2 regions of the Massilia sp. W12 genome follow, and region 2 is predicted to be linked to the other one. Evidence: predicted binding sites of a transcription regulator. Region 2 holds the regulator's gene; the other holds the start of a gene.
What was found. Region 2 encodes LexA, which represses DNA repair genes until DNA is damaged. Its sites were predicted from a motif close to ACTGTATNNNNATACAGT; they were not measured.

Region 1 (16,204 bases), 930 kb from region 2:
TGCAACGCCCCTTTTCTTTTATCCGGCAAAGAGTACACTGGCAGAAGTTCAGGCAGTCTTGTCACCGACCTCTGTGGGAGTTGCACTGATGAATCCAGATCATATGCCAGTTTGCAAAGTTGCCGCGATGCATGTGGCGCCGGTGTTTCTCGATAAGAACGCCACTACCCAGAAAGCGCTGGCTTTGATCGAAGAGGCGGCCCGCAACGGCGCGCAATTAATCGCTTTTCCCGAATCTTTCATTCCCGCCTTCCCGGTCTGGGCCGGCTTGTGGGCGCCGATCCACAATCACGATTTATTTGCCCGCATGGTGGCGCACAGTCTGGAGACGCCAGGCCCGGAAATCGCCTTGATCGCGGCCGCCGCGCGCCGTTATCAAGTCTTTATTTCAATCGGCATCAGCGAAAAAAATCCGGTTTCCTCCGGCGGCATCTGGAATAGCAATCTTTTGATCAGCGACGAAGGCCGCTTGCTCTCGCACCATCGCAAATTAATGCCGACCTTTTATGAAAAACTGGTCTGGGCTCCCGGCGATGGGGCCGGCTTGCAAGTCGCCGCCACCCGTTTGGGACGGATAGGCATGCTGATATGCGGTGAAAACACCAATCCGCTGGCGCGTTATGCTTTGCTGGCGCAGGGGGAGCAAATTCATATCGCCACCTGGCCCAGCGTATGGCCGACCAAGACGCCGGGCGAAAACGGCAATTATGACAATCTGGCGGCCAACCGCATCCGCCTGGCGGCGCATGCGTTTGAAGGCAAGTTGTTCGGCATCAGTTGCGCCGGTTTTATGGACAAGGCGATGCGCGATTTTCTGGTGCAGCGCGACCCGGCCGTGGCGGCGATTTTAGACCATACGCCGCAGGCGGCTTCGATGTTTGTCGATCCGACCGGCGCGCAGATTGGCGATTGCCTGCAAAAAGAAGAGGGCATTGCATATTGCACCATGGATTTGCAACAGTGCGTTGAGCCTAAGCAATTGCATGATGTGGTTGGTTATTACAACCGGTTTGATATTTTTGATGTGCGGGTGGACCGCTCGCGCAAAAAACCCATTACCTGGCTGGAGGATAACCCTCCGGTCTGGCCCGATCTTGGCGCCGGCGATGCCACTTCCGGCTCCAACAGCTAGCGCAATGCTGGCGTCCCTGTGGCGTGCCGGTGATTCCGGTTGTCTGTAATGGCGGCAAAGACGTAGCGATCCTGCGTAATCCTGCGCCAGCGCACTGCATGAATTGACTTGTCTTTCCGTTCACGCAGTGCTGCGGCTGGCGGCGCAAGCCTCATGCTGTGATTCTCCGCAGAAATTCAGCTGTGCACAGCAGCTGCAGACGGGCATGCTGTCCAGTCTGTGGCGCATGTCCGGCTGTCCGTCCCTGTTTTCAGCGCCGCCTTCCTTGTCTGGAGAGTTCACATGAAAATTTCAAACATGAAAGTGGGAGCCCGTTTGTCAATCGGCTTTGGCGTGGTTTTGATGTTGTTGGCTGTGGTGGCCGGATTGAGTTGCTGGCGCATGCAGCAAACCAATCTGACCATGGAAAAATTATTGAGCGAGGAATTGCAAAACGAGCGCCTGATTGCGCAATGGTATGGGTATATCGAAGCAAGTATGGTGCGCACCATCGCTGCCGCGAAAAGCCCGGACAGCACGCAGCAAAAATATTTCCTTGACGGGATTGCCAAAACCAATGGCGTGGTCAACGATATCCGCGAAAAGATCAAGCAACGCATCAGCGATCCCGGTTTGAAAGACTTGCTGCAGCAGGCGCAGGAAAAGCGCAGCGCTTATCAAAAAGCGCGCGCGCAGGCCTTCAAAGAAAAAGACAGCGGCAATATTGAGGTTGCCAACCGGTTTTTTGAGCAGGATATGTACCCGGCGCTGAATGCGTATCTGGAAAGCATGCACCGGGTGATTGCGCGGCAGCGCCAGATCATCGACCTGGCCGGGCGCAATGTGCAGCAGCAGTCGCAACTGAATATGGAGCTGGTGGTGCTCTTGAGTTCGGCGGCTTTTCTGGCTGGCGGCTTGTTGGCGTTTTTCATCCGCCGTTCGATTTTGCGGCAGCTGGGCGGCGAGCCGCACTATGCTGCTGAAATCACCGAGCGCATCGCGCATGGCGATCTGGCGGTGCAGATTGAGACCAGCGCCGGCGATGAGCACAGTCTCTTATATTCCATCCGCACCATGCGCGATAAATTGGGCCAGGTAGTGGGACAGATTAAAAACGGCGCAGAAACCATGGCCCAGGCTTCCACTGAAATTGCCGCCGGCAACCAGGATTTATCCAGCCGCACCGAACATCAGGCCAGCTCACTGGAAGAAACCGCTTCATCGATGGAGCAGCTGACATCCACCGTGCGGCAAAATGCTGAACATGCGCGCGACGCCAATCGTCTGGCGCATGACGCATCGGCGGTTGCGCTGCAAGGCGGTCAAGTGGTGGGACAGGTGGTGCAAACCATGGATTCGATCAATTCCTCATCGCGCAAAATTGTTGACATCATCGGCGTGATTGACGGCATCGCATTCCAAACCAATATCCTGGCCTTGAATGCCGCAGTCGAGGCGGCGCGCGCCGGCGAGCAGGGACGCGGTTTTGCCGTGGTGGCGGCGGAAGTGCGCAGTCTGGCGCAGCGCTCGGCCAGCGCGGCCAAGGAAATCAAAGGCCTGATCAGCGACTCTGTGCAAAAAGTCGAAGACGGCAGCCGGCTGGTGGCGCAAGCCGGGGACACAATGGAAAATGTGGTGCAGAGCGTGCAAAAAGTCTCCGGCATCATCAACGAAATCAGCAACGCCAGCAATGAGCAGATCGCCGGGATTGAGCAAATCAATCAGGCGATTTCTGAAATGGATCATGTGACACAGCAAAACGCCGCCTTGGTGGAGCAGGCTGCCGCATCCGCTGAAGCTTTGCAGGAACAGGCGCGGCAGCAAGCGCAGTTGCTTGGCACATTCAAATTGCATAAAACCGCAGCCGGCGTCAGTGCGCTGACGCAGCAAGCTCCGCAATTGCGTTTGCCGTCAACTATGCCCCAAACGCTGGCTGCCAAGACGCGCGCCAAAGCTGCGCTGGGCCGCGCCTGAGAATGGCGTTGCATCCTGCACAGCGCTTTATTGGCGTTCATGCAGACGGCGCCAATGCAGCAAAGCCATTTGCGATGGTTGTTCCCAGCGTGACAGGATAAACATGCAGAGCAAGGCCGCCGGCAAACCGAATACGCCGGCGGCATGCGCTTGTAATTGCCATATCGCATTGCCGGCGTGTCCGCCGAGTGCGGGATGGCAGCGCAGTAAATACCAGATACAAACGCCGGCGCCTGCCGCCATGCCGCCCAGCACGGCGCGCCGCCCTACGCGCGGGAAAAACACTGCCGCCGCCAGCACCGGCAATAAGCAAGACGCCGCCAGTGAAAATGCCGCACTTACCAGGGACACGATATCGGCAGGCTTTTGCGAAGCCACATAGGCGGCCAGAAAAGCCAGCGCCAATAACACCAATTTACTCAACACCACCCGCCTTTGCGCGGAAGCTTCCGGGGCCAGGGTTTTGTGATAAATATCATGCGTCAGGGTATTCCCTATGGTCAGCAATAAACCATCCGCGGTGGATAGCGCCGCCGCCAGCGCGCCGGCGGCCAGCAAGCCGGCGAACAGATGCGGCATATGCGCGATATCCGCCGCCGCCAGCACCAGAATATCCGGATCCAGATTCAATTCACTCAATTGCACCAGACCATCGCCATTCCAATCCTCCAGACTGAGCAGGGCCGGCCATTGTTCCAGGTTGCGCCAATGATCAATCCAGGCGGGCAGCTGCTGATAGCTGACGCCATGCAATTGTTGCCAGACTTCCAGTTTGAGCAAAAGCGCCAGCGCGGGAATGCAAAGATAGAGCAAAAGAATGAAAAACAAGGCCCAGAAAATAGACTCGCGCGCTGCATGGCTGTGATATGTGCTCATGCTGCGCATCAACAGATGAGGCAGGGCGGCGGTGCCCGCCATCAGACAAAACGCCAGGGCGATGAAATTGCGTGTTTGCGCCTGCCCGTTTTGCTGCGGCGTGAGCAGGCTGGGCGGGGCTTGTGCGCGCTCTTGCAATTGGGCCGCTTCTTTTTTCCAGAGGCGCGCCGCGTCTTGCGGCGAAGCCGGGTAACGCGCCAATTCCTGTTCCAGTTTTCTGATGTGATCCAGACTGGCGTTGCGGGTGCGCAAACTGGCCAGGGCGGCGCGGCGCTGCTCGCGTCCCTGGCGCCAGGATTCCGGCAAGGCGGCAATTTGCGCCTGCAGCGCTTGCGCCGCTTGCAAATGACGTTGCCGCACCGCTTGCTCTGCTGCATCCTGTGCTTGCACGCGCTCGACCTGACGCAATTCTTGCGCCGCCGCGCCATACGCCAAGGGCGGCAGGCTGTGATGCCGCAAGCCGAGGTAGAGGGTGGGCAGGGCAAAGGCGAGCAACAAAATCAGATATTGCACAATCTGGGTCCAGGACAGGGAGCGCATGCCGCCTAAAAACGAGCACACCAGCATGCTGGCCAGACCGAGAAAAATGCCGCTGCTGAAATCAACGCCGATCAAGCGCGAAGTGATCAAGCCGACCGCATAAATTTGCGCAATCACATAAATAAAGCTGATCACAATAGTGGCCGCCGCCACGGCAAGGCGCAGCGCATCGCGCTTTTCGGCCTGGTCCGGGGCGTAGCGTTGCGCTAAAAAATCCGCCAGGGTGTAAGCCGGCAATTTGCGTAAAAAAGGAGCGATCAATATCGCCAACAGACAAAAACCGCCGCTCCAGCCCAGCAACCAGGCAAAACCGCTGAACCCTTGCACATACAAGGCGCCGACAATCGTGATAAAACTGGCGGCGGAAATCCAGTCCGCCGCGCTGGCCATGCCGTTATACAGCGGCGGAATGCGATGCCCGGCGACATAAAACTGTTCCAGGCTGGAGGTGCGGTGCGACAGCCCGATGCCGGCATACGCCAGGGTGGCCCCGAACAGGAAAAAGTAACCGCTCCACTGGCGCGGCAAGCCTTCGGCTTCGAGTAAGCTGAGCACGCCGAGAAAGCCGGCCAAGATCACGCCAAAGCGCAGACTGTAGCGGCGCAAAGCCTGCTGATAACGCACACTCATGGCTCACGCTCCCGCCGCGCCTCAGTAGATGCGCCTGGCGCGAGCAGGCTGCGGGTCAGCGCGCACAGCAGCAAATACGCCAGCGGCAGCGCTTGCGCACAAATCAGAAAGGGCAGGGGATAACCGCCAAGATCCCATTCCAACAGCGCCGGCCATTGCAGCGCAGCGGCCATCAGCCCCAGATTCAGCGCCAGCCACAGCAACAGCAGGAAGCTGCTGATACGCAGCGTGCGGCGCCAGCCGCTGCCTGATTCAATACGCATCGCTGGCCTCATGCAATGGAAAACGCAAACGGATCAGGCAACCGGGCTTGGCGTCGTCAATCTCAATATGCGCGTGATGCTGGCGCGCAATTTCGCGCACAATCGCCAGCCCCAGGCCGCTACCGCTGCTGCTATTGCCCAAAATACGGTAAAAACGCTCAAACACCCGCTCCCGCTCCGCCTCCGGAATGCCGGGGCCATTGTCCTCCACCGCCAATTGCAGGCAGCCGGGCAAGTGTTGCATGCGCAGCGTCACCTGCCCGCCGCAAGGGGTGTAGCGGATCGCGTTATCCAGCAGATTGCTGATCATTTCGCGCAGCAGCAGGGCATGTCCCTGCATCCGCCAATCGCTTGTCGCGTCAGCCTCGAATGCGCAGTTGATATGACGCGCCAGTGCGCCCGGCAGCAAGTCTTGCATGACCTGCGCCGCCAGCGCGCGCAGATCGACGCGCTGCGGCGTGGCCGGCAGAGGCGACTCCAGACGCGCCAGCGCCAGTAATTGATTCACCAGATGCGCCGCCTGTTCTGAGCTTTTGGCCAGCTGCAGCAGAGAGCGCCGCACCTCCTCCGGCCTGTCGCGCGCATCATCGGCCAGCGCCAATTCGACTTGCATACGCATGCCGGCCAGCGGAGTTTTCATTTGATGGGCGGCATCCGCGATAAAGCGTTTTTGCTGTTGCACGGCAGCGTCGAGACGCAGCAGCATGTCATTCATGGCCTGCATCAATGGCGATATTTCTTCCGGCACATGCGATTCGCGCAAGGGGCGCAGATCGCCGGCGGCGCGCGCACGCATGCGTTGCTGCAAAGCGGTGAGCGGGGCCAGGCCGCGCGCCAGGGCAAACCAGACCAGAAACAAGAGCAGCGGCAAGACCAGGAATTGCGGCAAAATCACTCCGCGCACAATTTGATTCGCCAGCAGTGCGCGCTTATTCAAGGTTTCCGCCACTTGCAGCAAAGCAGCCTGGCCGGCGCCATCGTTTAACCAGAGGCTGGCGATGCGTACACTCTGTCCCTGATAGCGCGCATTACGCCAGCTCACGCGCGCGCTGTCCTTGGCCTCGGCGCCGGGCAGCGGCAAACCGGCGTCGCCTTGCTGCTGTTGGCGCCCTGGCAGCACCAATTGCAGATAACGTTGATCATGCTCATCCGCCAGATTTTGCCGCCGCAATAAATCAGGCGCGGCATGATAACCGGCGGCATCTGTCTGCAATTGCTGCGCCAGAGTGCGCAATTGCAATTCCTGAGCCTGATCAAAACTTTGATTGGCGATGGCGCGCGCCGCCAGCCAGGTCAGCGCAATCGACAAAGGCCATAACACCAGCAAGGGCGCCAACATCCAATCCAGAATTTCGCCAAACAGCGAAGGATGGGCATGCGCTTCGCGCCGGCTAGGACTCATGATGGCGTTCCGGCTTTTTCCAGACAGTAACCGAGACCGCGCACGGTGGCGATGCGCAAGCCGCCCGCCTCCAGCTTTTTACGCAGGCGATGCACATAGACTTCGATTGCATTGTGGCTGACTTCCTCATCCCAGGAACACAAGTGCTCGACCAGCTGTTCTTTCGAGACCAGGCGCGGACTGCGTTGCAAGAGAATTTCCAGCACGCCCAGTTCGCGCGCCGAAAGCTCCAGCGGAATATCATCAATACAGGCTTGGCGGCTGACTTTATCCCAACTGAGCCGGCCATGGCGCAATAACACCGGGCCGCCGCCGCCACGACGCGAGAGCGCCCGCACGCGCGCCTCCAGTTCAGACAACGCAAACGGTTTGGCCATGTAGTCATCGGCCCCCAGATCCAGGCCCTGCACCCTTTGCTCAACCGAATCGGCAGCCGTCAAAATCAAGACCGGCAGGCGCGAATTGCGCGCGCGCAGACGGCGCAAAACTTCCTGCCCGCTCATTTTCGGCAAGCCAAGATCCAGGATCAGCAGATCAAATTCGCCGGTGCTTAACGCCAGATCCGCCTGTGCGCCATCAGTCACGCAGTCTGTCGCGTGGCCAGAGTGGCGCAAGGCGCGCGTCAAGCCATCAGCCAGCACACTGTCATCTTCAGCAAGCAGGATACGCATCACATTTGGCGGCAAGGGAAGGAAGTTGCATTATAGGGCGCGCACAGTCGCATGCGGCGCGACGGCGGGCGAAAAAGATGCGAAAACGCTTGCCAATGAGGCTGTATTTTTATACAGTAGTCGCATACAGCAAGTTCGCACAGCAAAACACATAAGCCCCCGCGCTTGGCTACAATGCCGGTTTTGCCTGCGAACCCAGGCTGGAAATACTGCCCTGGCGCAGGTTTCCCCGCTCAACCCGTGCGCCCTCCGGCGCCAGAAAAGGACGATCATGGAAGATAAGAAATCCGCTGCTTTGGCCAGCATCGCTTCAGAAAAAAGCAAGGCGCTCGCCGCCGCCCTGGCGCAAATTGAAAAGCAATTCGGCAAAGGCGCCATCATGCGCATGGATTCCGGCGCCGTGGAAGACGAAATCCAGGTGGTCTCGACCGGTTCGCTCGGCCTGGATATCGCATTGGGCGTAGGCGGTTTGCCGCGTGGCCGCGTGGTGGAAATCTATGGCCCGGAATCATCCGGTAAAACCACGCTGACGCTGCAAGCGATTGCGCAAATGCAAAAACTGGGCGGCACCTGCGCCTTTATCGACGCCGAGCACGCATTGGATGTGCAGTATGCGCAAAAATTGGGCGTGAACCTGTCTGATTTGCTGGTGGCGCAACCCGATACCGGCGAACAAGCGCTGGAAATCACCGACTCCCTGGTGCGCTCCGGCAGCGTCGATCTGGTGGTGATTGACTCGGTGGCGGCGCTGACGCCGAAAGCCGAAATTGAAGGCGATATGGGCGACTCCCTGCCCGGTTTGCAAGCCCGCCTGATGTCGCAAGCGCTGCGCAAACTCACCAGCAGCATCAACCGCACCAATACCCTGGTGATCTTTATTAATCAGATCCGCATGAAGATCGGCGTGATGTTCGGCAGCCCCGAAACCACCACCGGCGGCAATGCGCTTAAATTCTATGCTTCCGTGCGACTGGATATCCGCCGCACCGGCTCCATCAAGTCCGGCGACGAAGTCATCGGCAGCGAAACCAAGATCAAAGTTGTGAAAAACAAAGTGGCGCCGCCCTTCAAAGAAGCCCACTTCGACATTCTGTACGGAGAAGGCACTTCGCGCGAAGGCGAGATTCTGGATCTGGGCGCCGACGCCAAGATTATTGAAAAATCCGGCTCCTGGTACAGCTATAACGGTGAGCGCATCGGCCAGGGTAAGGACAACGCCCGCATGTATTTGAAAGACCGTCCGCAACTGGCGCATGAAATTGAAAACAAGGTGCGCAATGCCTTGGGTGTGCGCGAGTTGCCGCCATATGTGGAACCGGCCACTCCAGTCGCTCCGCCCGCCAAAGAAGGCAAAGAAGGCAAGGGCGATGCAAAATTAAAAGCGGTCGAATAAGCGTATGAGCGGCCCGCAGGCTTTGTATTGCGGGCCGGGTTTGAGCCGGCATACGCACCTGGTTTGACTGCCACGCCCAGCCGCGCAGCGCTTCCTTCTGCCGTAAAAAAGAATGATGACAGACGATGACTTTCCTCCGGCGCCGCAAGCAAAGCGCAAGCGGCCAGGACTCAGCTTGAAAGCACGCGCCTTGCGGCTTCTCTCGATGCGCGAACACAGCCGCGTGGAATTGGCGCGCAAGCTGGAGCAGCATGTCGGCCCGGATGATGATTTGTCTGCTTTGCTGGATGCCTTGGAACAAGCGCAGTATCTATCGAACAGCCGTTTTTCCGAGTCCTTGGTCAAGCGCCGTTCGGCCCGTTATGGCAACAGCCGGATTCTGGCAGAGCTGCAAAGCCATGGCGTGCAAGGCGAAGATTTGCAGGAAATGAAAAGCAATCTGGCGCAAGATGAGCTGGACCGGGCGCAGCAATTGTGGCGCAGAAAGTTTGGCCAGGTGGCCGCTGATGCGCAGGAAAAAGCAAAGCAATTCCGCTTTTTCACGCAGCGTGGTTTTTCTGCAGCAGTGGTGCGCCAAGTCTTGAAAGGCGCGCCGGATGATGATCAGGATTGATCCAGCTTCATTTGTGTCAGTCGAGCAGAGGGGATGCGTTTGTGTGCTTGCTGCCGTAATCGGCAAGCACAGTTGAAAACCTGCTTCCAGCTGTATCACGCAGTGCAAGAAGAGAAATTATTTAATTCGCAGTATGTTGAAAAACTGCGCGCATTGCAGACTTCGCGCAGCTTTTCATGCACCAGTTTAAAAGCAGGTTTTTTCGGGATTTCCTGCTTTTTCCGGCAAGGTCCGCAGTGCACGGCAGACCTTGCCACTTTCCTCCAGCCTTCATCAATGGATATCCATAGGGTACAGGCGGCTTCACGCCGTTCGGCCATCTGCAATGTACCCTGGCGGCCTTGGCCGGGCCGCATGTCTGCTGCACTCATACAAGCCCCTTGGCACGGTGGGGGGGCTACTGCCTTCCCACTTGAGCATGGCCAAGCATCAAGCGCCACAATTGCCCGTCATGTGGATATTTATACAGTGCCGCAGCCAACTCCTGTTTTCTTCCCTGCAAGAACAAAGCATATTGCCAGCTGAGGCGGGCGTATTCTGCTGCCTGAGCGTTTTCATCTTTCAGCAAAGGAAGTGCATTTTTTTCAATTTCCTGAGGATTGCGCGCAGAGACAGCGGCCATCAGACGCAGCATTGCTTGCGTGTTAGCGGCATTTGTGCATGCAAGGCCTTGCAGGGTGTGGAGCGCGGGAGCCGCCTCATCCTTGGTGCTGAATGGCAGAAAATTTGCAGCAAAAATGGTGAGTTGCTTGGTCCAGAATTCTCGTGCAATAGAGTCCTGGCAGCGTTGCTTTTGAATTAAGTCTATGCGTAATCTATGCATCTCGGGTGTGTGCGTAGGCGGAGTTGTTTCGCCTTGGCTGGCCAGAAATTGCATCATCGTATGCGCGCTTTGTGCGTTGAGTCGGCTCATCAATGGTTGCGGCATTTGTCCATTCGAGGACTTCACTTGACCATGGAAATTGGCTCCTGGCATTGGCAGCATAGCTGTTTTTAATTGGGTGATTGTGGAATTGCTTTTTGTAAAGCGTGCACGGCTGGCTTGTTGATCCACGTATGGAAAAAAGTCTGAATTTGCTGGCACATTCTCCAGCAGGAAGTAAGGGTGTAATAATGATTTGCCGCCAAGTTCCTGCAAATGCAAGTCTGCGCTGCTCTGTATGCCTACTCTTGCAAAAGCTTGCTTTAAACCGTCATCAAGCAAATTAAATTCGCTGAGTGAGGGGATTTTGCCATCCGCTTGGGCCAATATAATCAGGTTGCCTGAATTGGATGCATATACCCGATAGTCCTGAAAATGTTTGCCCAGTGCAGTGAAAATCGATGAAACTGCAGCTGGAGAAACCTCATACAAGTGCAGCCATTGCACGAGTAAGCCGCGTGGTTGCAGGTGTTTTGTTATTCTTTGGTAGAATTCATCTGTAAATAAATTGGCTACACCGCTCACCCATGAGTCAGATGGTTCTGAAACGATGATGTCATACTTTTTTTGGTGTGAAGAGAAAAAACTCTTCGCGTCATCAATGTGAATTTTGCTGCGAGGATCAGTAAACAGTAATCGCGATGTCTCTCCAAAGAATTTAGCCCCTTTGACCATGGCGGATTCGATTTCAATCACATCAAGATTTTGCAACCGCTTGGAGTGCAATAAAATATTCGCGCTGGCGCCTGCACCTATGCCTATCACGGCGGCAGTCTTAGCATCAGGGTGTGCAACCAGGGGAAGTCCACCGAGCATCGTCATCGTATCTTCATCTCCAGTAGGAGACGCTTTGGGGTCTAAGGAGATGCTGGCATCAACTTTACCGTTTGTCGCGATTAACAGTTGTGTACCAACAGAAAAGACGGTTACGCTTGCAGTTTTGCCATCTTGGTGCATCAAGCTCTTTCGCGTATGCTCGAAATCAAGCACGCCACGACGGAATACACCCGAAGCCATATAGGAAGTGTCAAAAGGCGGAGCCAAGGTCAGCATCAGTACACCTGCCACACTCAAACCAACGGCCGCATTGCGCCATTTTTTATACTCAGTTTGCGACAGCAGGAAAAGCGCCAGCAGCAGATCAAGGCAGGCGCCGGTTATTACACTCAATTTCAAGCCAAGGTAGGGGAGCAGAACAAATGCAGCCAAAGCAACGCCCAGGATCGCACCAAGTGTGTTGAACGCATAGACTTTACTGATCGCGGTTTCTCCACCGCCATTTTTATAAAGCACATAGCTGATTAAAGGCAAGGTCATGCCGGCAAGAAATGTCACAGGCAGCATGAGTAATGATGCCTGCAGATAGGAGAAGAGGTTGTAGAGCAAATACCCGTTGTTATTGAATTTAATTGTGTTCAGAAAGAAGTGTGAGAACTCAAAACTGGTGTTGTACCAAAGCAGAGTCAGTAAAGCTAATAAGCCCATCCAAAGTTGTACAAGTCCCAAGGTAAAAATGGGATTTTGGAATCGGTCAATTCGTTTATTCAGCCACAATCCGCCCAAAGCCAAGCCGAGGATGAAACTGGATAGCATCAGCTCGAAAGAGTGTGTGGTTGAACCTAACACCATGGAAAGCATGCGAATCCAGCTGATTTCATAAATAAATGAAGATAAACCGGTGATTAATGCAATGATCAGCATAGGGCGCAGATGTTGGATCTTGCTGCTTGCGCTTTGCTCCTTTACGGCCTGTCTTAGCTGTAATTGCTTATTGATTGCAAACACCAGGAAAGCCAGGAGGAAGTTGATTAAGCCTGCAGTCAAGGTGGTTCCAGGTAAACCCACCAGCTTTACGAGTACAAAGCCAGCCACCAAAACCCCTGCAACTGCACCAATACTGTTACTGAAATAAAGCATGGAAATTGATGCGCCAGGGGTGTTTGGGTAGGCGCGCAGGATACCTGCAGATATCAATGGAAAGGTTGCGCCCAGTAAAAGTGTTTGTGGCAAAATCAAACAAGACGCCAAGAGCCAGCGCAATGTTTCAATCAGCCAAGGTGATTCAATTCCAGGTAAAACGCTGTTAAGCAGAAAATTACTCGTGGTTTGAAACATGAAATGGAATGACAGGCCGAAACATCCAATGATAAGCTCGATAAACACATAGGTCATCAATGGATTTTTGATTCGTTTTAAAGCGTACCCGCTCAGCCAGGCGCCGAGCGCCATTCCGCCCATAAAAAGAGCAAGCACCAAGGTTTGAGCGTAGGCGGCATGTCCTAAGAACAACTTGAGGTAGTTGCTCCAAACTGATTCGTAAATCAAGCCCGAAAAACCGGAAAGCGCGAATAGTGCGAACAGGACAGTACGCCAATACTTCGGGTTGTCTGTCTCCAATGGCGGGGCGGGAGGAGAATCAACTGAATTCGGGCTGTGGCTCATTGCGTCGCTCACTAAGAATGATGGATGGTCGCCAGTAGGGCGTGAGCTGTGCAGTGTAGCATCCAGGAAAGAGGGAACTGCGTTCAGTGTTGTATTCATGTGCATGGTTTTTTTGAAAATATTTCCCTTTGATTTCCTCCACCCAATTGTCAACCTTGATCCTCCCGGAATCGCGGTCTGCAGTCGCATGTGCTAAAATGGCAAACCAGTGCAACAGCTTTATTGCGCGCCGCCCTGACGATGGCGCGCAGAATCCGGGAATCTGTTTTGGAACTGCAGACTAAGATCAGGGCGCACAGTGGCCGACAAAAAGCGGACATGAAGCCATTTACAGCAACAATATTCAGGCAGATGGCTGCTTTGCAGCTGTCGGCTTTGCCTTCAGTTTCGGCACGCATACGTTGCCGAACTGTCACAGTTCGCGCCTTTTTCCATCATTTCATATACGCGATTAACGCCTTTACTGCACGCTTGCGCACTGATGCGCACATGTTGGAATGCATTCTGATGATGCAATCCGTGCTCTTAAGAGAAGTGCGTGGAAATCTGTTTGGCCTGTGCACGGGGGCGTGCTGTTTTGACAGCATCGGGGGAAATCGGCGTAAGTGAGAAGCGTTATGTCAGCAGAGGAGAGGCTCAGTTTGGCGCCTCACTTGGCTATTGGCTGATAAACGGGCGATAAGGAACGCAGCAAGAAGCAATGTTCAATTTCAAAAAGTGAAGGAAAGATCGCATGAAGATCCATGAGTATCAAGGCAAAGAAATCTTGCGCAAATTCGGGGTGACTGTGCCGCGCGGCATTGCCTGTTTGTCGCTGGACGAAGTGGCCGCAGCTGCGCAGCAACTTGGCGGCCCGGTCTGGGTGGTCAAGGCCCAGATTCACGCCGGTGGCCGTGGCAAGGGCGGTGGCGTGAAAGTGGCCAAATCTCTGGAGCAAGTGCAAGAGTACGCGCAGCAGATCATGGGGATGCAACTGATTACCCATCAAACCGGAGCGCAGGGGCAAAAAGTGCGCCGCCTGTTGATCGAAGAAGGCGCAGACATTAAGAAAGAACTGTATGTCAGCATGGTCACCGATCGTGTCAGCCAGCGCGTGGTTTTGATGGCGTCCAGCGAAGGCGGGATGGACATTGAAGAAGTGGCGGAAAAGCATCCTGAACTGATTCACAAACTGGCGATTGATCCAGGCCAGGGCTTGCAAGACGCGGATGCGGCGGATATCGCGCGCAAAATCGGTGTGCCTGACGCCTCCGTGGCGGATGCGGTGCAACAGTTCAAAGGTCTGTACCAGGCTTTCATGGAAACTGACGCATCACTGGCGGAAATCAACCCGATGATTTTGACCGGCGCAGGCCAAGTGATTGCTCTGGACGCCAAATTCAATTTTGATTCCAATGCGCTGTTCCGTCATCCTGAAATCGTTGCTTATCGCGACTTGGATGAAGAAGACCCTGCGGAAATTGAAGCTTCCCGTTTTGATCTGGCTTACATTTCGCTGGATGGCAATATCGGCTGTCTGGTGAACGGCGCCGGGCTGGCCATGGCGACCATGGATACTATCAAGCTGTTTGGCGGCGAACCGGCCAACTTCCTCGATGTGGGCGGCGGCGCCACCACCGAGAAAGTGACGGAAGCGTTCAAGATCATGCTGAAGAATCCGGGCTTGAAGGCGATTCTGGTGAATATTTTCGGCGGCATTATGCGTTGCGATGTGATTGCGGAGGGCGTGATAGCCGCATCCCGCGCCGTTTCTCTGAATGTGCCGCTGGTAGTGCGCATGAAGGGCACCAATGAAGATCTGGGCAAGAAGATGTTGGCTGACTCCGGTCTGCCCATCATCGCCGCTGACACCATGGAAGAAGCTGCGCAAAAAGTGGTGGCTGCCGCTAACGGCCAGGCCTGAGAACGGAATAAGGAAATACCATGTCTATCCTGATCAATAAAGATACCAAAGTCATTACCCAGGGCATTACCGGCAAGACCGGGCAATTCCACACCCGTATGTGCCGCGACTATGCGAACGGGAAAAATTGTTTCGTAGCCGGTGTGAATCCGAAAAAAGCCGGCGAGGATTTTGAAGGCATTCCGATTTACGCCAATGTGCAGCAAGCCAAAGAAGCGACCGGCGCCAATGTTTCCGTGATCTATGTGCCGCCGGCTGGCGCTGCGGATGCGATTTGGGAAGCTGTGCAGGCTGAGCTGGATCTGGTGGTTTGCATCACCGAAGGCATTCCTGTGCGCGATATGATGATGGTCAAAGACAAAATGGCCAAGGCCGGCAGCAAAACCTTGCTGCTCGGGCCGAATTGTCCGGGTTTGATTACTCCGGATGAAATCAAGATTGGCATCATGCCTGGCCATATCCACAAAAAGGGCCGCATTGGCGTGGTGTCGCGTTCCGGCACGCTGACCTATGAGGCGGTGGCGCAGCTGACCGCTTTGGGCTTGGGGCAGTCCAGCGCAGTCGGGATTGGCGGCGATCCGATCAATGGTTTGAAGCACATCGACGTGATGCGCATGTTCAATGAAGATCCGGATACCGATGCTGTGATCATGATTGGTGAAATTGGCGGCCCGGATGAAGCCAATGCATCCTACTGGATCCGCGATAATATGAAAAAACCGGTGGTTGGCTTTATCGCCGGCGTCACCGCGCCTCCTGGTAAGCGCATGGGGCATGCCGGCGCCTTGATTTCCGGCGGCGCTGACACAGCGCAAGCCAAATTGGAAATTATGGAAGCATGCGGCATCACGGTTACCCGCAATCCGTCTGAAATGGGACGCCTGTTGAAAGCTGCGCTGGGTTGATCATCTGCTTGGCAGACTGGTGACATTGCACCAGTTCTGTCACGTCCAGCCAGCAATTTTGCACAAAAAACTGCCGCTGCAGGCAGCTTTTGTTTATGATGGGGGAGCGCAAGCTCCCCCATTTATTTTGTATTTGCCCATATGTAATGACGTGTAATGGAAGTGGATGATCAAGCTGATAAAGATGCGGCAACAGCTATTTCCGGCTGAACTGAACGCGAAGGCGCACCCAGATGAGTAAGCTTGAATTTTATGCAATCACCGACCCCGGCATGGTGCGTTCGCACAATGAAGATAATATTGCCGTGCAATATCTGCCGGATGGCAGCGCTGGGCTGGTGATTTTGGCCGATGGCATGGGCGGACATAATGCCGGCGAGGTCGCCAGTGCGATTGCAGTTTCTGTGTTGATGGAAGCGGTTGGCAATCAACTGGGACAGCTATTGTCGATTCCCTGGCCGGATGCGGCGCCGCTATTGCGGCAGCGCCTGGTTGATGGCGTTCGGCTGGCCAATCTGGCAATTTTCAGCGCCGCCAGTGAGCGGCCGGAATGCTATGG
Region 2 (16,204 bases):
CGCGCTTACACCCTGGATGTGGCGGCGCGCGGCGGTAAGGTGATGTTTGACCACGGCGCCCTGCGCACCGTGCGCTGGTTTGGCATCGGCCAATTGCCGCCGGGCGAAGCCGCCTTCACCCGTATTTTGAAGCCGCTCGGTTTCCGTCTGAATGGCGTGTTCCCGCTGGATCGTCTGGGCATGACTGGCCGCTCCTACGCCCACATCGACGACCCGGAACAAATTTCCCAGTTCTTTGTTTCGGAATTGCACCCGGAGCGTTTTTCCAAAGAATTCCAGCAAACCGTCGAGCGCGTGCTGTCCACCTCGATCGATCCGCTGACCCCGGCTGCCGTCTCGCAGCTGAATGAATTGGAGCGCGATGGCTTCATCAGCTTAGAGCAGGCGCATCAATTGCTGCCGGTGCTGGTGTCCTGTTTTGCGCGTCAGCACAGCGCCCCCGCACTGGCCGACTACGAAGTATTATTGAAGGAATCGGCGGAAATGGCCTGGATCGCCACCGAAGGCAATCAATTCAACCATGCCACCGACCGCGTTGCAGATGTGTTTGCGCTGGCGGAAGAACAAAAGGCGATGGGCCGCCCGATGAAGCCGAATGTGGAAGTATCGGCATCTGGCCGCATCCGTCAGACCGCGTTCAAGGCCGATACCGTGAAACGTGAATTCATCGATGCGCAAGGCCATATCGTGACGCGTGAAGTGCCGGGTTCTTTCTATGAATTCATCACCCGCGATACGCAAGCCGATGGCAAGCTGGACCTGGGTTTTGACGCTGGCAACGCCACCGGCATCTTTAAAATGACGGCTAACGCATCGTAATCAGGCAAGGAGAACAGGATGCAAGAACAAGTCTTGGCGCAATTGGCGGCGGTGCTGGGCGAACGCGGCATCCTGAGCAGCGCAGAAGATTGTGCGCGCTATGTCACCGGCGCGCGTTATGGCCAGGGCCGCACCTTGGCGGTATTGCGCCCGGACAGCCATGAGCAGGTGCAGCAAATCGCCGCCATCTGCGCGCAGCACAGCATGCCGCTGGTGCTGCAGGGCGCGAATACCGGCCTGGTGGCCGCCGCCACTCCAGACGCTTCCGGGCGGATTGCTGTGCTGTCCCTGGAACGCCTGAAATCGCATATCGAGATTGATCTGGATAACCGCTCAGTCACGGTTGACGCCGGCGTCAGCTTGCAAGATTTGAACGATGCGCTGGAGCCGCATGGCCTGTGCTTCCCGATCGACCTGGGGGCCAATCCCAGCATCGGCGGCATGATCGCCGCCAATACCGGCGGCGCGCGCCTGATCAAATATGGCGATGTGCGCCACAATCTGCTCGGTTTGCGCGCAGTCTTACTTGATCCGCCGGGCGCGGAATTGGATTTACTGGCCGGCTTGCGCAAAAACAATACCGGGCCGGATTTGAAGCAATTATTTGTCGGCTCTTCCGGCGCCTATGGCGTGATCACGCGCGCCGTGCTGCAAGTGCACCGCCTGCCGCGCCAGAGCGCGACCGCGCTGGTGATTCCGCGCGACCAGGATGCGGTGCTGGAAATTTTGCGTGTGCTGGAGCGTGATTGCGGCGAATTTTTGAGTGCGTTTGAAGGCATGTCCGGCGCTGCGATGCAGGCGGTAGCGCGGCATATTCCTGATCTTGGCAATCCTTTTGCGCCGGAAGCGCTGCCGGAATATGCGGTCTTGATTGAGTTGACTTCGACTTCCGATCCGGCCAGCGGCATCGAGGTCGAAACCCTGTTGATGAATGCGCTGGAAAATCTGTTTGGCGACGCGGTGCAAAATGCAGTGGTCGGACGCGGCAAGGATTTGTGGCGCATCCGTCATGCGATTTCGGAATCCATCCGCCATGAAGGCAAGTTGATTGCCTTTGATATCGCCATGGTGCGCAGCGCCCTGCCCGCTTTCCGCGCGCGCGCGCTGGATTTGCTGGCACAACGCTTCCCATACATCAAAGCGTTTGATTTCGGCCACTGGGCCGATGGCGGCTGCCATTTCAATCTGGCCTGGCCGGCAGATGCCGCTGTCGCTTACGATGCCGCGATTGTGGAGCAGATCCGCACCGCGCTGTATGACCTGGTGGTGTATGAGTTTGGCGGCAGCTTTTCCGCTGAACATGGGGTTGGCCCCTACAATCAGCAGTACTATCAGCGCTACGTCAGCCAAAACGCAAAACAGCTGGCGGGGAAAATCCAAAGCATGCTCGATCCGCAAGGCTTATTGGGCTTGACCCGTTTCGGCGCGCAATAATGCCGTTTTAAAACACCGGCGCCGCTGAACAAAACGGCGCCGCTTAGCTTTCGCAGGAATAAAATCGGCAACAGCGGCTTGGCGCACACTCAGTTGGCGGCGCGCTGTAATTCACTTTGCATCCAGGCGTCAACTTGCTGCTGCAATACATTCAGCGGCAACGCGCCATCACGCAACACCACTTCATGAAATTGCGCCAGACTGAAACGCGCGCCCAGCTTCTGCCCGGCCTGGCGGCGCAATTCCATGATTTTCAACGCGCCCATCTTATAACTCAGCGCCTGTCCCGGCCACGCCATGTAGCGCTCAGTCGAGCGCGCCGCGCCGCTTGCGCTGCTGCCCTGGGTTTTCATCAGATAGTCTATGGTTTGCTCACGGCTCCAACCCTTGCCATGCAAGCCGGTATCCACCACCAGGCGCACCGCGCGCACCAGATCCATACGCAAATGCCCGGCGTAGGCGACAGGATCGGCATATAAACCCATTTCATGCCCCAGCGTTTCGGCATACAAAGCCCAGCCTTCGATATAGGCGTTGCTGCCGCCAAACTTGCGAAAACGCGGCGCTTGCATTTCAGCCTGGCGCGCGATCTGGAAATGGTGGCCGGGCAAGCCCTCATGTAAAAACAGAGAATGCATGCCCAGCACCCGGTATTCGGCCGGATCATTGATCACGGCCCAGAAAATGCCGGGGCGCGAACCATCATCCGCCGGCCCGGTGTAATGGTCGGATGCGGTGGCGCGCGAGAGTTCCGGCTCGGCCTGGATTTGCAACCCTGCCTTGGGACGGCTCAGGAATAATTTGGTGAGTTCCGGTTCGACTTTTTGCAAAATCGCCTGATAGCCGGCCAGCACTTCTTGCTCAGTCTTGAACGGTTTGCTGCCGGCTTGCTGATCCAAATAGACAAACAAACCGGCCGGCTCGCCGGAATAGCCCAGTTTGGCCCCAAGCTTGCGCAATTCGCCCTGGATGCGCGCCACTTCCTGCAAGCCGAGTTGATGGATCTGCGCATAGTCCAGATCCGTGTTAGTTTGGTTTTTCACCAGTGCGGCATACCAGGCCCGTCCCTGTGGCAGACTGTGCCAGCCGGCTTGGCGGCGCGCTTTGGGCAGATATTCATCGCGCAAAAAAGTGTGCAGACGGCGCAAGGCCGGCAACAGGTTTTGCCTGATCTCGGTTTGATACGCGCTGCGCAGGCGGGTTTTATCCGCGTCTGAAAAATCCGCCGGGAAACGGCGCAAAGGCGCACTGAAATCACTATTGTCCAGAGTCGCTTTGGCCAGGGTCTCGATTTGCGGCAGCAGCGATGTGATCAGGGCCTGGTGCGAAACGACATTACGGCGCATACCTTCGCGCATATTCGCCATGGCTTGTGCAATCCAGCCGGACAGGCCGCGCACGCGCTGCAGATACGCCTCATAGTGCGCCAGCGTTTTTAAAGGTTGCGATGCGTCGCCGCTGCCAAAGCCGGCAATCGTTACCGGCATGGCATCCATCTGCACCAAGGGCATCAGATGTTCCGGAAACGGCGCCAGGGCCAGCGCGCTTTGCAATTCATGCTGCAGCAGCGTGTGCGTGAGCTTGTCTTCAGCGGATAAATCGCGCAGCGGGATGGTTTGCAATTGCGCCTGCATGGCGCGCAAATCTTTGAACCAGCGCTCGCGGGCGGCAGGCGCCAGGGATGGCAGCAAATGATCATGGCGGTTGTCGCCAAACTGGGTCGCCATCACCGGATCCCAGCGCACCAGGGCTTCGTAATACGCATCGCCAAGCTGCTGCAAGGTTTGTGCAGCCGATACGGCTGGCGCGAGCGCTGGCGCTATGGCCGCCGGCTGCGCCAGCGCTGGCAGTGGAGAGAAAGTAAGACTCAAGGCAAGGGCGAGCAGGTGGCGTTTCATGAAAAATCCGGAAAAAGAAAGCTGGATTGGCTTTGAAGCACAAGCGCAGAAAACGTTCCGCGCGCAATCTGTCCCGTCCAACTCATGGCGTGCGGCCATACGCTTGCTGGCGGCAAGTCAGGTTTCTCAGCCGGCGCTTGGCTGAAAGTAAAACAGCCTGCAAGCGGATTGCGCCGCTTGCAGGCTGCTTGGCATACGCTTGAAGCGGATCAGAACAGCTTGGTGCCAATCCACCAGAAAATCGCCGCCACGAAGGCTGAAGCCGGAATGGTGAAAATCCAGGCCCACACAATATTCCCTGCCACGCCCCAGCGCACCGCGCTGGCTTTTTGCGAGGAACCCACGCCGACAATTGCGCCGGTGATGGTGTGGGTGGTGGAAACCGGAATCCCCAAGGCGGTGGCCAGGAACAGGGTAATCGCGCCGCCGGTTTCGGCGCAGAAGCCGCCGACCGGTTTGAGCTTGGTGATTTTCTGTCCCATGGTTTTGACAATGCGCCAGCCGCCAAACAAGGTGCCCAGGCCGATCGCCGCGTAGCAGCTGACAATCACCCACGTCGGCGGCGCTTTATCTGCGCTGGTCGAGACGCCGGCGAAAATCAAGAGCATCCAGATAATGCCCATGGTTTTTTGCGCGTCATTGCCGCCATGTCCCAGACTGTAGAGCGAGGCCGAGACCAGCTGCAGACGGCGGAACCATTTATCGACCCTGCGCGGCGAGGTGCGCACACATAGCCAGGCCACCAGCACCATCATCAGCGAACCGAAGATAAAGCCCAGCATCGGCGACAGCACAATAAAGCTGATGGTTTTGATCAGGCCGCCGGAGATCAGCGCGTCGGTGCCGGATTTGGCCACCGCCGCACCGACCAGGCCGCCGATCAGCGCATGCGAGGAGGAAGACGGGATGCCGTAATACCAGGTCACCACATTCCAGGTGATCGCCCCGACCAGGGCGCCGAATATCACATAATGATCCACCACCGAAGGCTCAATCGTGCCCTTGCCGATGGTGCTGGCGACTTTCAAATGAAACACCGCAATCGCGATGAAATTGAAAAACGCCGCCAGCGCCACCGCCTGCTGCGGCTTTAACACGCCGGTCGAAACCACGGTGGCGATGGCATTCGCCGCATCGTGGAAACCATTCATGAAGTCAAACAGCAGCGCTAAGAGAATCAGGCCGCCCAGCACATAAATGCTGATTTGCAGAGTTTGCATGGGATATCTCTTCGCGGTTTATGCGTTTTCCAGCACGATGCCTTCGATGATCTTGGCCACGTCTTCGCAGCGGTCTGTCACCGTTTCCAGAATTTCATAGATCGCTTTGAGCTTGATCAGGTTTTTCACGTCCGGCTCATCGCGGAACAGCTTGGACATGGCGGCGCGCATCACATGGTCGGCCTTGGATTCGAGGCCGTCGATTTCTTCGCAAATCTTCATGATTTCGCGCGCATTATCCAAATCCTGGATCAAACGCACCGCGCCCTGCACTTTTTGCACGCATTCCAGGCACAGCTCGGACAGGCGCACCGCTTCCGGCGTGATTGCTTTGATGTCGTACAGAGAAATGGTTTGCGCCGCGTCTTCCATCAAATCCAGAATGTCATCCATGCGCGTGATCAGTTTGTGGATGTCTTCACGGTCCAAGGGGGTGATGAAAGTTTTGTGCAGCAGCTCGATGGTTTCGGTGGTCACCTTGTCGGCTTGCTGTTCGATTTGCTCGATCGCGTGCACACGGATATCGAGATCATCAAAGTTGCGCATCAGGGACAGCATTTCCTGTGCGCCCTTCAAGCAAAATTCAGCGTGTTGATTGAACAGGTCAAAAAACTTGCCCTCGGTGGGCATTAATCGTCCAAACATGTTTTTCTCTCAGAAAGTTAGCGCATGCTGCGCATTCAAAGAAGGATGGGTCCGGTAATCGTTATCCGCCGGGCTTATTCGTTGTCGAACACCGCATTCGGCCCGGCATAATTATCAAACTTGGTGAATTCACCCAAAAAGGCCAGCCGCACTGCGCCAATCGGGCCATTCCGTTGCTTGCCGATGATGATTTCGGCAGTGCCCTTGTCCGGCGAATCCGGGTTATACACCTGGTCGCGGTAAATGAACAGGATCACGTCCGCATCCTGCTCAATAGCGCCCGATTCACGCAAGTCGGACATGACCGGGCGTTTGTTCGGACGTTGTTCCAATGAGCGGTTGAGCTGCGACAGCGCAATCACTGGACAATGCAATTCTTTCGCCAGCCCTTTCAAGCCGCGCGAAATTTCAGAAATTTCCGCCGCGCGATTATCCCCCGGCGAACTGACGGTCATCAACTGCAAATAGTCAACGATGATCAAACCGAGTTTGCCGCATTGGCGCGAGAGGCGGCGCGAACGGGCCCGCAATTCAATCGGATTCAAGGCCGGCGTTTCATCAATGTAAAACTGGCACTCATTCATCTTTTGAATCGCGTAGGTCAAACGCGGCCAGTCTTCATCAACCAATTTACCTGTGCGCAAACGGCCTTGATCGAGCTTGCCGACCGAACCCAGCATACGCATGGCAAGCTGGGCGCCGCCCATTTCCATGGAAAACACCGCCACCGGCAAACCGGAATCAATCGCCACGTTTTCACCGATATTGATCGAAAACGCGGTCTTACCCATGGAAGGACGCCCCGCCACAATCACCAGATCGCCGGCCTGCAAACCCGAGGTCATGCGGTCGAGATCGATAAAGCCGGTCGGCACGCCGGTGATTTCACTGCTGCTGTCGCGGTTGTACAGCTCATCAATGCGCTCCACCACCTGGGTCAACAGTGGTTGAATCGCGACAAAGCCCTTGGCCCCGCGCGAGCCTTCTTCGGCGATGGCGAAAATCTTGGATTCAGCCTCGTCCAGCATCTGCTTGACTTCCTTGCCTTGCGGATTCAAGGCATTGGAGGCGATTTCATCGGCCACCGTGACCAGTTTGCGCAAGATGCCGCGATCGCGCACGATTTCGGCATAGCGCCGGATGTTGGCGGCAGACGGGGTGTTTTGCGAGAGTGCGTTCAGATAAGCCAGGCCGCCCACTTCATCCGCCTTGCCCAGTGTGGTCAAGGCTTCATAGACGGTGATCACGTCAGCCGGTTTGCTGGCGTTGATCAGTTTCACCAGCGTCTCGAAAATGACGCGATGATCGTAACGGTAAAAGTCTTCCGCCCGGATAAAATCGGCAATCCGATCCCAGGCGGCATTATCCAGCAGCAAACCACCCAGCACCGATTGCTCGGCTTCAATTGAATGGGGTGGGATGCGCAAGGCTTCGATTTGCGGATCTGCGGCGGCGTTCATGGCGCGCATTATACCTGTTTCCCTGTGCGGCTTAACATATGTTACCTGCAGGAATCAAAAAATTAGAGGGAAATGTCACACTCTTGTCACAATCATCAGGTATGAACGCCTGCGTTTGGACAAAAAAATGCCGGGTGCGAAAACCCGGCATTTTTCATGCGCCGTAGCGCCTGCGATTAAGCGTGCTCGCCCAACACAGACACGGTGACATCAACCACCACGTCGGTATGCAAAGCAACCGACACGCCGTGATCGCCCACCACTTTCAGCGGGCCATTCGGCATACGCACTTGCGCCTTGGCCAGCGGGAAACCCTGCTTGGACAGTGCGTCAGCGATGTCGTGGTTGGTGACAGAACCGAACAGACGGCCATCCACGCCGGCTTTCTGCGTGATTTGCACGGTCAGACCGGACAGTTTATTGCCTTGCTCTTGTGCAGCAGCCAGCGTAGCGGCGGCGGCTTTTTCCAGCTCAGCGCGGCGGGCTTCAAATTCAGCCACGGCGGCTTCAGTCGCACGGCGGGCTTTCTTCTGCGGGATCAGGAAGTTGCGCGCGTAACCATCTTTGACGCGCACCACATCGCCCAGATTGCCCAGATTAATGACTTTTTCCAACAAAATGATTTGCATGTTTTTCTCCAGGATGCCTTGAAATTACGCCGTATGCAGGTCGGTGTACGGCAGCAAGGCCAGATAACGGGCGCGTTTGATCGCGGTGTCAACCTGACGCTGATACAGCGCCTTGGTGCCGGTCAGGCGGGCCGGCATGATTTTGCCGTTTTCCTGGATGAAGTCCTTCAGGGTGTCGATGTCTTTGTAGTCCACCGATTCCACATGCGCCGCAGTAAAGCGGCAGAACTTCTTACGCTTGAACAGCGGATTTTGCTGTTTGCGCTTTTCCTTCAACTTCATCTTGTTTTTGTCAAACTTCTTACCGAATGCCATGATGAGGCTCCTGTGTCTTTGCTGTGCCTGAAGATTCAGGCGATGTCCATGATATGCATGACCAGACTTTTACCCTGGCGGTGCTTTTTCGCCATGAAGCCGTGAAACAGATAACTGCGCTCCATTGACAAATCCGCCAGTCTTTGCGCCAGTGCGCCGACCGCCTGACAAGTCACTTCGATTTCGACTCTGCGCTCAATCCCGGCTTCGATTTGCGCGCCGCTGTGAAACAGCGTCGCATTCACAATCGGGATGCCGGCCGGCGTATAACGCATTGCTTCGCGCTCGATAATCGCGGCTTGCAGGGAAAAACGGTTCACTGCGAATTAAAGTCAGGCTGCCTGTGCTTCGTTACGATGGCTTTTAGCGTCATCGCGCTGCACCGATTTCATCATCGGCGACGGTGCGGTTTCGGCTTTTTTCATCTTCACGGTGAGGTGACGCAGCACGGCGTCATTGAACTTGAACGCGGTTTCCAGTTCGACCAGGGTGTCATGGTCGCACTCGATGTTCATGCAGATATAGTGCGCTTTCGGCAGTTTTTGGATCGGGTAAGCCAGTTGACGGCGGCCCCAATCTTCCACGCGGTGGATCACGCCGCTGCGGCTGGTGACGGTGGACTTGTAACGCTCGATCATGGCGGGCACTTGCTCGCTTTGATCGGGGTGTACGATAAATACGATTTCATAATGACGCATGCAAACTCCTTATGGACAGTTTGAGGAAACGCCCACCCCGGCGTCAACGCGGGTGTGGGAAGAAAAGCCCGAGACTATACCGGATCAGATCCGGCTTGACAAGGCTTATACGCATTTTCGGCCTGGAAAATCTGCGGCGGCGGGCTGTTTCTCGCGATCATGCGCTGTACTGCAGCAATTTTTAGTGGATTTGCGCAGATTCTGCTTGCATTTTGCATTCAAGCTGTACAAAAATACAGACTGTTTATATGCACAGCAAAGCGCATCCCGGCTGTCTGCCGCCAATGGCAGCGCCGGGCCGCTGTGTGCAATGACGGGGCGTTGGATGCGATGCAGTCAAGCGCGTCCGGCAAGTGCGGTTTGCGCCGCGCAGCCATCTCACTGGGGAAAGAATATGTTAAAACTGACAGCACGCCAACAGCAAATCCTGGATTTGATCCGGCAGGCGATTGAAAACACCGGCTTTCCGCCGACACGCGCGGAAATCGCGGCGGAATTGGGCTTCCGTTCCGCCAATGCGGCGGAAGAACATTTACAAGCGCTGGCGCGCAAAGGCGCGATCGACATCGCCCCCGGCACCTCACGCGGCATCCGCCTGCGCAATATGGGCGTTCTGCCCGGCACCGGCCCGGCCGCCATTTCCGACACCATCAAAGAACACAGCGCCAGAAGCGCGCCATCCTCCCCTGCCCTCCCTGTGGCCGCCTTAGCGGCGCCGCATCTGCTGGCGCTGCCGCTGGTGGGCCGGGTCGCGGCAGGCGCGCCGATTCTGGCGCAGGAACATGTGGAAACCACTTTCAATGTCGATCCTTCGCTGTTTTCCGCCAAGCCGGATTATTTACTGAAGGTGCGCGGCTTATCGATGAAGGATATCGGCATTCTGGAAGGCGATTTGCTGGCGGTGAAAAAAGTGGACAGCGCACGCAACGGTCAGATCGTGGTGGCGCGCATCGGCGAAGAAGTCACGGTCAAGCGCTATCAGCGCAGCGGCAATGTGATTGAACTGCTGCCGGAAAACCCGGATTTCAAACCGATCCGGGTCGCGGCTGACAGTGAAGAATTTGCGCTGGAAGGCTTGGCGGTGGGTTTATTGCGAAGCTGGCATTAATGCAAAACGCGGCAGAAAAGCCGCGTTTTGCATAAGTGCCGCGCCCGCATCAAGTTGGCGCCATGGCGCAGCGGTCTGATTCAAAGCAAGCCCGTGATTTGCGGACTTGCTTGAATCAGACGATTCCAGCCTTCACAAGCCCCTAATCCTGCATCGCAAACGAAGGATCAAAGCAAGTGCGCACCAAATGCCGTGCATGGCGCGCGACGTGCTCGATGGTTTCAAAGGAAAGCCAGGAACCGGTCGCCCACAGATGACGCTGCCCTTGCAAGCCCTCAATTTCACGCATCGTGTTCACCACGTTTTCGCGCAAATGCGGGAAATACGTCCAGTGCCTGTACACGCCAAACTCGGTGATTTCCCCGCCCATGCGCTGCACTTGCGCGCGCAACTCCTCACGCATAGCGGCTTCATCCAGCCATTGCAGATTGGCGCCGCCCGCATCTGCACTGAACATGCAGGCAATATACCAACCCTTGTGTTGATGGCAGGATTGCAATAACAAGGTTTTACCCAGGCTGCTCATATGGTGCGGATAAACCACCATGCCTTCCTGCAGCAAGCCGGTGGCGCGGAAGCCATACACCACATAGCCAAAGTATTGGAAGCGATCAAGATATGGCGCAAATGCCTCATCAGGATGCAACACGCCTTGCAATTGATCCGGCGGCAAATCAAGCAGGATTTCATCAAACTCGCGCCACTCGCCTTGCACGCGCAGCTCGGCATGCGCCGCGCCGCCGCGCACTTGCTCCACCCGGGTATTGCGCAGGATTTTCACGCCCCAATCCTGCTCCAGATGTTGCGCCAGCTTGCGCCACAGGCTGCGATTGCCGTCTTTGAAATAGCAAATATTGCCGAGCAAACCAATCACATCAAAATAAGCCAGGGTGTAAGCCGCAGAAATGCTGTGATCCAAGCCGTAACCCATGGCATTCCAATCAATGTAATACATGGGGTGCGGGCTGCGCAGGCGTTGCGTTTTCATGAAGTCGAGCATGCTGATATCGTGCGCAGGGTCAATCATGCTGGGGAATGGCAGGCGCAGATTGGCCTGCAGGCGTCCGGCTTTCAAAAAGTTTTGGAACCAGGGGCGCGCGGTGCGGCGCAATGGCGGCTCTTCAAAACCATATTCCTCGTCCCAAAAGCGCAATACCGATTCCATATTCTCCACTGGACAGCCCAATTCATGCGCCAATTCCATAATCAGATCATAGGTATCGGTCATGACGTTTTGCCCCAGCTCGATGTGTTCGCCATCGGCGGTGGTGTGGGTCAGGACTTTGCCGCCGACTTCGCTGTCGGCTTCAAAGATGGTGATGTCGCGGTAGCCGCAGCGCGCCATCTCCAGCGCCGCCACCAGCGCGCCAACGCCGCCGCCAACCATGGCGACGCGGGTGGAGGCCGGAGCCATGGAGCGGTGCGCGGGGCGGAAATCCATCGCCGTTTCGGCTTCAATCGGCGCTTCTTCACCCATGAATTCGATTTGCAAGCTCTCTAATATGCGCGCCGCTGCGCCGCCCAGGGTGGGATGTTGCACAAACAGGCTGTTATTCAAGCCGGCTTGCAAGCGCTCTTCCAGCGACATTAAAATTTCCGCCGCCGCCACCGAATCCAGCCCGGCGTCTGGCAAAAAGTCACGCGCGCCAAAGCCTGATAAGTCGCCGCTCATCTTGCTTTGCGCATGCTGGCGCACAAATTCCACCATCCAGCCTAAGCGATCTTCCAACGGCAAGTCGCGCAAGGTGGCGCGCACATCCAGATCGGCCAAGGCCAGGTGCGAGTCGGCCAGACGCACTTGATTGACTTGCAGCAACTCAAATTGCTGGCCCAGATAAGCTTGCCGGTTGGCGGCGCGCTGGATTTTGCCGCTGGTGGTTTTACGCAAGGTTTTCGGGGCTACCAGGCCGACCGTGGCTTGCAATTGCCAGACTTCGCCGATGCGGTATTTCAGCGTCTGCAAAATCTCATCCAGATTATCATGTTCGGGGTCATTGACTTCAGCTAACAACACCAAGTCTTCTGTGCCCTGCCCTGGCACAGCAAATGCGACCACCCCCCCGGCGCGAATGCCGGGATGACAGCGCCGCACCGATTCTTCGATATCTTCCGGGTGCATATTGCGGCCACGGATGATGACCAGGTCTTTTAACCGTCCGGTGATGTAGAGCTGGCCTTCATGCATGAAGCCGATATCGCCGGTGCGCAGCCAGTAGCCAGTATGGCCTTGCAATTGGGCTTGGAAAAATTCGCGGCTGAGTTCCGGCTGTCCTTCATAACCATCCGCCACGCTATCCGATTGCACCCAGATTTCGCCGGCATTGCGTTCGGGCAAAGCTTGATTCTCTCCGTGCGCGACGATGGCGAGTTTGACATCGGCGCGCGGGCTGCCACACGCAAACAGTTCCAGCTCGCCATGCGCATCATCAATCCGCGCATAGCGCCGCTCGACCAGGGTGGCGCGGTCGATTCTGATGCGTCCCCGCCCATAAATCGTGACGCCGACCGCGTGTTCGGCCAGGCCATAAGCCGGACAAAAGGCCGCCGCATCGAGCTTGCTGGCGGCAAATTCGCGCATAAAGTTATCCATGCTTTCCGGCACGATGGGTTCTGCCGCATTCATGAAGACTTTCAGGCTGCGCAAGTCCCAGTTTTTACGCTGCTCCGGGGTGGTTTTGCGCACCGCCAGCTCATAGCCGAAATTGGGCGAGGCGGTATGCGTGGCGCGCACATTGTGCAACATATCAAACCAGGCGGCGGGACGCTTTAAAAACGCCAGCGGCGACATAAACCACAGGCAACCGCGCCCGCGCAAAACGGCGGTAATGCCGCTGATCAAACCCAGATCGTGGTATTGCGGCACCCACATCGCCAGGCGCGAATCCTCTTCAATCCCCAGCAGATCGGCGTTCAAGTCGAGCTGATGCATCAGATTGCGGTGGGTAATGCGCACCCCTTTGGGAATCGAGGTCGAGCCGGAGGTGAATTGTAAAATCGCCACATCATCAGCCTGCGCCTCATACGCCTGCAATTTACGCGAGCCAAACCAGGACAAGCCTTGCGTGACATACCATGGCAATTCCGGCCAACGCGCATTGCTGCCGCTGAACATGTCTTTAGCGCTGCTCATGCGCGCCGCCCAGCGGTAGGCGCGGTTGGTCAGCATGGCCTTGGCCTTGGATTGCTGCGCCACCTTGTTTAAGCGCAATAAATCATTTTGCGGCCGCGCCACATTCGGCGGATAGACCGGCGCGGCGATGATGCCGGCTAACAGGCAGGCGGCATACGCTTCGACAAATTCCATCGAGGGCGGATAAATCAGCAGCGCGACATCGCCGCGCTGCAACCCGCAACCTTCCACCAGATAATTCGCCAGTCTTTCGATGCGCTCGACCAATTGCGCTGCGCTGCGGTGTTCGACTTCGCGCCCCATTTCATCGACAAATACGAACAGGGTGCGCTGCGGATCACGCGCACAGATCTCATACAAGCCGTGCAGGATGTGTGAGGGAGACGGTTGCATGGCGCACTCCTTATGCGCACTTGATCATACGCCCCCATTCGACCGTGACGCCAGGCCCGAATGCAAGGTAGATCAATTCCGGATGCTGAATCGATTGCAATAAATCGTGCAGCACAAACAGCATTGCAGCGGAACCCAGATTGCCGGTTTCGCGCAAGGTGGTATAAGACGCCGCCAGACAGTCATCGGCAAAACCGCGCTCCAGAAATACGCCGTTCATGCCTTCCAGAATATTCGGCCCGCCCGGGTGCACTGCCAAGGCAGGCTTGCCATGCTGGCGCCAGTTCAGCATGTCATCAAGCAAGCCTTTACCGCGCATTTCACGGAAGTAGCGCGCCAATGCTTTGCCGACATCCGGACTTAAAAACATCTTGGTCGCATTCGAGCCGTTTTCATAATCCGGGGTCAGACCAAGCAAATGGCGCGAATCCGGCACCAGGGACATGCCGGCTTGTTCAAAGCGCCAGCGGCCCGGCCCGGAGCCGATCACTACCGCGCCGGCCCCGTCGGAAAACAGGGCGGAAGAAACCAGGCTGGACATATCAGTTTCGGTGATGTTGTACTGCACCGAGGCCAATTCCACCGCCACCACCAGCACCGAGCCGGCTTCGCCGCCGCGCACGATGTCGCGCGCAGTGCGCATGCAACTGGCGCCGCAGAAACAGCCATTGATATTGATTTCGATTTTGCGTGTGTCTTCTGACAAGCCGAGCGCATCGATGATGGCGACTGCAATCCCCGGTTCAGCCCAGCCGGTGGTGCTGGTGGTGACCACATGGGTAATCTCTGAAGCCGGGCCACCCCAGTCAGCCATGGCGGCGCGCGCGGCTTTGATGGCTAACTGCGGCGCATGCTCATGCCAGAATTTGGCGCGCACATGGTAAGGCGGGTCGAAATCGTAGGGGGTGAAAATGTCTTCAATCGCCGGATCACGATCTTCCGGCGCGACCCAACAGGGGTTGATCGAGTGCCGCACATTGATGCGGGAATTACCGACAAAGCGTTTAATCGATTCACGCGTTTCACGGCTCTGGCCGTGGCGCGCGCGCATTTCCTGATCAACTTCGGTAAAACGCTGCGTGTCAACGCGGGCCGGCAGGGCGATGCCGGAACCTTGCAAGGAAGCTTGCGCATATGCCATAGAGCACCTGTTTGAATTGGGTTGAGATAACCCGCAAACCCGGCGCTGCCGCATTTTGATGACTGCATACGCCGGGTTTTGGGGCGATGTCGTTCAAGCAGCGGGAGTATGGACACAGTGTTTTTGTTGTCAATTGGAAATAAAGTGAAAATTTTCCTTTCACATACATGCAAATTGATATCTATATAGCAATTTTTGTATTCGTCTGCGACCCTGTTTTTTTGTAAAGCAGGGTCGCATGCCAAGCCAGTCGCTGGCGCCCTTTTCTATCAGGGGTGCTCTTTTACGCCATAGGGTGCGATGCCAAATGGCCCGTACATAGAGGCAGGATCGTTGCCGCCATAGATGCTGATTTGCCGCAACAGGTCCTCGCGCGTCGCATCTGCAGGCGCATCCAGACTGATTTCCCAGCCCAGCATGGGGTGATCAAGTTTGAAATACTGTTGCACATCGACGCGCGTGCGCTGGCGGAAATTGTCGATCAGAACAGATTGCTGGCCGATGCGGATTTGCACATAGCGCGGCAGGCGGCCCTCATCATTCACGGCCCAGCCGGACAGCCAGATGCGGCCATCAGCCAGCCTTAAATGATCCCAATGCCCGCGCACGCCGGTAAATGGCAGTTGCGGCAAGAGTCGCACCACGCAGGTCTGGTCTTGGTTGGCGGCGGCTGCCTGTGCCGCTAAAAGCTGGCGCCAGCTGTGCGCCATTTGCTGTGCATCTATCTGCGGCGCCATGCCAACGCCAGGGTGGTAAGCCATGATCTGCACAGGGCAATACCCGGCTTGTTGCAAAGCCTCGCGCAAGGCGGCGTGATATTCCAAAGGCAAAAAAGCATCCAGCGCAAAATCCTGGCCTTGCGCCTGTTGCAACCAATACGCCAACAGACGCGGCAATAAGCCTTGCGTCAGCACACGGCGCATGGCGGCGTCGAGTTGGGCTGGATTGAAATCCTGACGCACCGCTTGCGCCAGCTGCACATCGGCGGCGTCGCCCTGCTCTGCCGCCAGGGCCAGCATACTCTGGTCGCCGGAAATCAGGCAGCATTGCTGTTGCGCAAACAAGGCGCGGCTGATGGTGCTTTTGCCGCTGCCGGGAATTTGCAACATCAGCCAGGCAAATGGCAAACGGCGGCGCAGGTGGAACACATGGCGCGGGATCGGATCGCCGGCTTGCGCCACGCTAGGCCCGACTTCTTTCCAGACCCAGGGTGCGAAAGTCTGGTGGATTTGGCCCCAGGTCGGATACAGACAAACATCGCGCGAGCGCGCCACTTCCTGCCATTGTGCGTGCTCGCCCGCCGCCACGCCGATT

Region 1: recA (recombinase RecA) is a predicted target of LexA. The motif match lies at 7,568-7,585, and genes of this name have one in related genera.

Annotation. Positions count from the first base shown of each region.
Region 1 is NZ_CP147776.1:3,891,984-3,908,187, reverse strand. Features, by position in the region: gene V8J88_RS15720 (carbon-nitrogen hydrolase family protein) at 89-1,132, shown strand; gene V8J88_RS15715 (methyl-accepting chemotaxis protein) at 1,415-3,085, shown strand; gene V8J88_RS15710 (VC_2705 family sodium/solute symporter) at 3,113-5,131, opposite strand; gene V8J88_RS15705 (sodium/substrate symporter small subunit) at 5,128-5,394, opposite strand; gene V8J88_RS15700 (ATP-binding protein) at 5,384-6,796, opposite strand; gene V8J88_RS15695 (response regulator transcription factor) at 6,793-7,467, opposite strand; gene recA (recombinase RecA) at 7,739-8,860, shown strand; gene recX (recombination regulator RecX) at 8,976-9,473, shown strand; gene V8J88_RS15680 (hypothetical protein) at 9,569-9,844, opposite strand; gene V8J88_RS15675 (fused MFS/spermidine synthase) at 9,871-12,936, opposite strand; gene sucC (ADP-forming succinate--CoA ligase subunit beta) at 13,571-14,740, shown strand; gene sucD (succinate--CoA ligase subunit alpha) at 14,761-15,645, shown strand; gene V8J88_RS15660 (Stp1/IreP family PP2C-type Ser/Thr phosphatase) at 15,879-16,204, shown strand, end outside.
Region 2 is NZ_CP147776.1:2,960,748-2,976,951, forward strand. Features, by position in the region: gene V8J88_RS11815 (DUF1338 domain-containing protein) at 1-819, shown strand, start outside; gene V8J88_RS11820 (FAD-binding oxidoreductase) at 838-2,253, shown strand; gene V8J88_RS11825 (DUF885 domain-containing protein) at 2,343-4,151, opposite strand; gene V8J88_RS11830 (inorganic phosphate transporter) at 4,361-5,371, opposite strand; gene V8J88_RS11835 (DUF47 domain-containing protein) at 5,390-6,016, opposite strand; gene V8J88_RS11840 (replicative DNA helicase) at 6,091-7,476, opposite strand; gene rplI (50S ribosomal protein L9) at 7,653-8,105, opposite strand; gene rpsR (30S ribosomal protein S18) at 8,130-8,420, opposite strand; gene priB (primosomal replication protein N) at 8,456-8,740, opposite strand; gene rpsF (30S ribosomal protein S6) at 8,753-9,118, opposite strand; gene lexA (transcriptional repressor LexA) at 9,513-10,226, shown strand; gene V8J88_RS11870 (AMP-binding protein) at 10,369-13,749, opposite strand; gene V8J88_RS11875 (hypothetical protein) at 13,760-14,890, opposite strand; gene V8J88_RS11880 (methyltransferase domain-containing protein) at 15,160-16,204, opposite strand, start outside.